Regions from separate parts of the Bradyrhizobium sp. BR2003 genome, predicted to be linked through region 1. Evidence: riboswitches for the same ligand, from Rfam matches in the RefSeq annotation. Region 1 holds a riboswitch; the other holds the start of a gene.
What was found. Region 1 has a riboswitch for ZMP and ZTP ahead of glyA (serine hydroxymethyltransferase). Riboswitches for the same ligand answer to the same signal wherever they lie in the genome.
Positions count from the first base shown of each region.

Region 1 (2,946 bases):
GAGCTTTCAGGGCACCGAGCGACTTGATGCCTGCATGCCTGCCGGCGGCTTGATGCTTGCCGGCGGCTTGGTGCCCGCCGGGCGTAGCTCTCACATCCGGGACAGCGCCAAGCCGAGGTAACCGATCAGCGCACCGGTGCTGAGAATGATGACGACGAGCGCCTGCTCCGAGCGTGCTTGCAAGGTTTTCCGGGTCACGGGTTGAACGCTCCGTCTTCGAGATTCATGCGGTCCAACGAACAGCATCAATTTCCGTTCCGGTCGTTGTCGGGGAACCTTCATGACGTGCCCATGCAGGCCGCACACCCGGACGAGCGACGCGACGAACGCGGAACAGGAGCGCGGCTCGGCCGCCTATGAGGGCGGCGCGATCCCCGGAACGGGGAAAGCGCGGCACATCTCGACGCTGTTCGATCTCAGTCGCTTGACGACCGCTGCATCTCCCTTCGACCGGAGGGATTCCGCAATGAGTTCGGCGATAAGGCGCATTTCGGGCTCGCCCATGCCGCGCGTGGTCGCCGCCGGCGTCCCGAGGCGAATGCCGCTCGGCTTGAGCGGCGGACGCGGATCGTCGGGAATGATCTGCTTGTTTGCGGTGATCCCGACGGCGTCGAGGATGTTCTCGGCCGCGCCGCCGTCCAGGCCGACGCTGGCCACCGTATCCACAACCATCATGTGATTGTCGGTTCCGCCGGTGATCAACGTCATGCCGCGTTCCATCAATGCTTCGGCCAGGACCTTCGCGTTGCGCATGACCAGCCTTGCGTGGGCCTGAAAATCGGACGTCGATGCCTTCTTCAGCGCGACCGCGGTTCCGGCCACAACGTTCATGTGCGGACCTCCCTGCAATCCCGGGAACACCGATGCGTCGATCTTGCCGGCGAACTCCCGGCGACAAAGAACGATGCCGCCGCGCGGCCCCCGAAGCGTCTTGTGCGATGTCGTCGTCATCACGTCGAAACCCGCATCGAGCGGATTGCGCAAGGCGTTGCCGGCGATCAGGCCGCCGTAATGGCTGACGTCGGCCATGGTCAGTGCACCCACCTCATCGGCGATGCTCTTGAAGGACGCATAATCCAAATCGCGCGGATAGGAGCTGTAGCCGCACAGCACCAGCTTCGGACGGACGTGCCGGGCCATGGCGCGGAGCGCATCGAAATCGATGGCGCCGCCGTTTGATGGCTGCGTCTTGTAGCGGGCGAAGTTGAAGAGCCGCCCCATGTGCGACACCGGCGCGCCATGGGTGAGATGGCCGCCGTGTGACAGGTCCATTGCCAATATCGTATCGCCGGGCTGCAGCAGGCCCAGATACACGGCCTGGTTCATTGGCGACCCGGACAGAGGCTGAACGTTGGCATGTTCGGCGCGAAACAGCGCGCAAGCTCGCTGTCGGGCAAGGTTCTCTATCTGGTCGGTAAATTCCTGGCCGCCGTAATAGCGGCGTCCCGGATAGCCCTCGGAATACTTGTTGGTGAACACCGATCCAAGCAGCTCGAGAACCTCGGGATAGGTGTAGTTTTCCGACGGAATCAGCTCGACGCCGTCTTGCTGGCGGCGCTCTTCGCCCTCGAGCGCAAGGGCAACTTCCGAATCGTTGAGGTGGAGTTCATTGCGGAATGACGGCATGGTCCGGGCTCCCTAAGACGCTGGATCATCAGCTGAACGGGTTGCCCAGGCGAACGGCGCTAGAACCCTTCGCGCTTCACCGTGGTCAATTCCACGTAAGCTCGCCAGTCGCGCGAGGGGCGAATGAGCCTGCGGAACTCATCGCGAGCAGAAGGTTATCCAATCCCCGGCGCGCTCGCAAGAGTTGGCTGTCGCCGCCGCGGGCTCAGCGCTCGCCGAGATCGAGCTGCGTCAGGAGGCCTTGTCGCAGCGCGAGGCGGACCAACTCGATATCGGTGCCGACGCCGAGCTTGTCCTTGATCAGGGAATGCAGGTTCGCGACCGTCTTGGGGCTGAGGTGCAGCGCCTCGGCGATTTCCTCGGTGGTGTTTTCCGCGAGCAGCATCCGCAGCACCTCGAATTCCCGCGCGGTCAGGAGGTCGGCAGCCTTCGTCTCGCCGGCAAGGTGGCTGAGCGCGAGCTCGTGGTCGATATCCGGGCTGATCGCGATCTTGCCCGACAGCGCATCCATCACGGCGTGCACCAGCGTCTCCGGCGGGCTGGTCTTGGTGACATAGCCGCTCGCGCCGGCGCGGATCGCCTGCACGGCAAAGGCCGCGTTCTGGTGCATGGTGAACACCAGGATTCTTGCGCGCCTGTCCCACTGCCGGAGGCGGCGGATGGCCTCGATGCCGCCGATGCCGGGCATCGAGAGGTCCATGATGACGAGGTCGGGCCCGGTCTCCTTGTAGAGGCGGTAGGCCTCGACGCCGTCGGAGGCTTCGGCGACGACGCAGAGGCCCGGCTGCTTCTGCAGCATCGCCCGGTAGCCCTCCCGGACGACGGCGTGGTCGTCGACCAGCATGATGGTTCGTGCCGCATGGCTCATGCCGCGCGCTCCGCCGGTGCAGCCTCTCGGCTGGCCGCGACGGGAACGATGACGCGGAGCGAGGAGCCGCTGGGCTGTCCGGTCTCGAAGCTGAGCCGCCCGCCCAGCGCGGCGACCCGTTCGCGCATGCCGAGCAGGCCGAGGCCGGACCTGAGCTGGGGATCGCCTTTGGGATCGGGATCGCCGGGCTGGCCGTCATCGTCGATCGCGAGCGCGATCGCGCTGTTGCCGCCGCCGGGGGGCGCCTCGTGCATCTCAAGCCGCAGCATCACGCGCGTGGCGCCGGCATGCTTGGCGGCGTTGGTGAGCGCCTCCTGCACGATGCGGTAGAGATTGGCGCCGACGGAGGCGGCAAGGCGCTCGAACGATCCCGATATGGTGATCTCGAACCGCGGCTGTCCCCGGCTGCGGCCGTTCCAGCCGGCAACCAGGCCCTCCAGGCTGGCCGCAAG
Region 1 is NZ_SMYJ01000009.1:333,937-336,882, forward strand. It holds gene glyA (serine hydroxymethyltransferase) at 355-1,626, opposite strand; ZMP/ZTP riboswitch at 1,663-1,748, opposite strand; gene E2I15_RS06040 (response regulator transcription factor) at 1,832-2,494, opposite strand; gene E2I15_RS06045 (sensor histidine kinase) at 2,491-2,946, opposite strand, start outside.

Region 2 (2,946 bases), on a different contig from region 1:
GGGCGCTGCTCGTCGTTGACCAGCTCCGTCTTGAAGATCACGACGGCGTCGCGCCGCTCAGGTCTGATGGTGATCTTCTGGATCAGGGATTGGCCCGTGAGCGTCGATCCCGGGCGAACCGGGCTCGGCAGGCGAATCTCGAAGCTCCGCCCGACGATCCCCGCCACCCTGGTCCAGATCGCCTCCACGACGAGCCGCTGATAGATCGCAATGGTGTTGAAGCCGCTTGCGATCAGGCCGCCAAACGGGCCTGCCGCAGCCGCGACGGGATCGATATGGATCGGCACCGGATCATATTTCCCGGCGAACTCCAGGATCTCGGCCTCGCCGATCGTGTAGCTGCCAAGCTCGAACGTCTGGCCCTCGGTGAGATCTTCCGCATACAGCATCGCGCGCCTCCATCTGTCGCGCGATGCTAGACGAATGGTGCGGGCTTTCCATTACCCCGGACGTCATGAAGCTTCGCGCGATACGCGAGCAACACCCGCCGCGCGCATATCGCCGCAGGCATCCCGCGCTATTGCAGCCGGGCCGCCCTCGCCTTTGCGGCCTTCACCGTGTTCTCCATCAGGCAGGCGATCGTCATCGGGCCGACGCCGCGCGGCACCGGCGTGATCGCGCCGGCGACCTGCACCGCCTCGTCGAACGAGACGTCGCCGCTCACCGCATAGCCGCCGTCCGGCTTCTCGACGCGCGTGGTGCCGACATCGATGACGATGGCCTGCGGCTTGATCCAGTCGCCTCGCACGAGGCCGGCCTTGCCCACCGCGCTGACCAGGATGTCGGCGTCGCGGCAGATCCTGCTGATGCCGCGGGTGTGGATATGGGTCTGGGTCACGGTCGCGTGCTCCCGCAGCAGCAGCGCGGCCATCGGCTTGCCGACGATGTTGGAGCTGCCGATCACCACGGCATGCGCGCCGGTGAGGTCTGACAGGGTCGATTTGATCAGCCGGAGACAGCCGAGCGGCGTGCACGGCACCAGCGCATCGTCGCCGTGAAACAGCCGGCCGGCGTTCAGGGCGTGCAGGCCGTCGACATCCTTGGCGGGATCGACCGCCGCCATCACGCGCAAGGCGTCGATATGCGCCGGCAACGGCAGCTGCACGAGGATGCCGTCGATATCGTCGCGCGCATTGAGCGTCTCCACTCTGGCAAGCAGATCGGCCTCGCTGGCATCATCCGGCAGGCGTGCGACCTCGCCGCGCAGGCCGAGCCGTTCGGCCATCCTGATCTTGCTCTGCACATAGATCTGGCTCGCCGGGTCGCAGCCGACCAGCACGACCGCAAGCCCCGGCGCGCGAGGCAGCCGGTCGAGTTCGCCAGCAATCTTGTCGATGACAATTTGGGCATGTGCATGCCCATCGAGAATGTTCGCCGTCATGGCACCTCCGTTTCGAAGCGGTGCCCAGGCGCGCGGCGTTCAGTCTCTGCGCTCCCCGATGGTGGTCCATCCAAGCGCCAGTCGCGCAGATGGCGTGGTCATAGCCGCCCGGCCCCGCAAAGGCAATCACGCTCTCCCCCGCGGTCGAGCGGCGACGAATTACCCTCGCTTTTGCCGGTGGATCGGTGCCGGGCAGGTCACGTCTGGGGGTAGGATTCGGGCAAGACTTGCGTTAAGTCTCGGCGCTTGCCGGGCTTTTCCGATCCCCGGCGCCATCCCTTCCGGTCATCACGCCATTTCGGACATTTTCGACATGAAGCATATCATCCTCGCGCTGGCGCTCTTCTGCCCGGCTGCCGCGCTTGCCCAAGGCACCACGCCGGCCCCCGCCGACGCCGACAAGCCGGCGGCGACCTCGCAGCCGATGGTCGGCGACAAGCCGCTGGTCCAGGTCGGCAAGAAGTCGGCCGCCAAGAAGGGCGAGAAGCCTGCCGCGCCCGCCAAGCCGCAATCGGTCGCCCAGAAGCTTCAGGCCTGTCAGGACATCGACGACGCCACCAAGGAACGGCTGATCTGCTACGACGAGATCTTCAAGCCGCAGCCGAAGCCGAAGGCCGTCCCGGCCAAGGGCGTCAACGACTGCCGCTTCGTGAAGGAAGAGGACGAGCGGCTGACCTGCTATAACGGCTTCGCGGACAAGATTCCGCGCCTGCCGCGCTAAAGGTAGCGGGCGGCGCTCGGACGCCGTCGCGGATCCGGCCCCCCGCCCGATCGCGGACATGAAAATGCCGCCGCAAGTGCTTGCGGCGGCGGATCGATTGCCGGCTGCGGGCGGCCTTTCTTACCAGGTGCCGAAGCCACCGAAGAAGCCCATGCGCGGCTGCTGCTGCGCGACGCGGTAGGGCTGATACATGCCGGGCTGTGCCAGACGCATCGGCTGCTGGGGATGGGCATGGTAGCGCGCGACCTTGCGCTTCTTCGGCGCCTGAGGCTGGGCCTGCGCGGGCTGCTCGGCCGGCTTTGCCTCGGCCGCGACCTTCTGCGCGTCAGCCTTCTCCGGCGGAATGAACTGGGCGAACGTATTGCGGACGCGGGCTTGCGCCGACGCGTCGCCCGTAGCCGACGGCACCGCCGCGGCAACCGCGTTGACCTGCGCCGGAACAATGGTCGGCAAATTGGTGTCGTAGACCACCCGCTCGGGCAATTTCTGGATCGACTTGATGCGCACCATGGTCTTGTCGACGCCCGGCGACGACAGGCCCTGGTTCTGGCCGCCAACCACGGCCTCCTGCGGCACGATGACATTGACGACGAAGAGCAGCGCGAGCAGCACGCCACCAACGAACAAGAAGTAACGCGCCACAGGCATTTTGGTAGCTCCCCCCGCGCAGCGGGCGCGGTTCATCTCGGCGCGACGACGCAAGTCATCGCGCGGGCGATTTCATCGTCTGCGCATGATCACCCGGACGCTGTCCGCGCTCCCGGGTCGTTCATTAACGGCTGCTTTATTAGTTAGTTCCTGTCCGGCCGTTACGGTTCACCCGACAAGTCAATTCGCGGTCACT
Region 2 is NZ_SMYJ01000008.1:340,604-343,549, reverse strand. It holds gene E2I15_RS04065 (MaoC/PaaZ C-terminal domain-containing protein) at 1-389, opposite strand, end outside; gene E2I15_RS04060 (bifunctional 5,10-methylenetetrahydrofolate dehydrogenase/5,10-methenyltetrahydrofolate cyclohydrolase) at 518-1,381, opposite strand; ZMP/ZTP riboswitch at 1,397-1,476, opposite strand; gene E2I15_RS04055 (hypothetical protein) at 1,695-2,102, shown strand; gene E2I15_RS04050 (hypothetical protein) at 2,223-2,750, opposite strand.
Region 2: linked by a shared signal. The riboswitch ahead of E2I15_RS04060 (bifunctional 5,10-methylenetetrahydrofolate dehydrogenase/5,10-methenyltetrahydrofolate cyclohydrolase) and the one ahead of glyA (serine hydroxymethyltransferase) in region 1 are both predicted to bind ZMP and ZTP.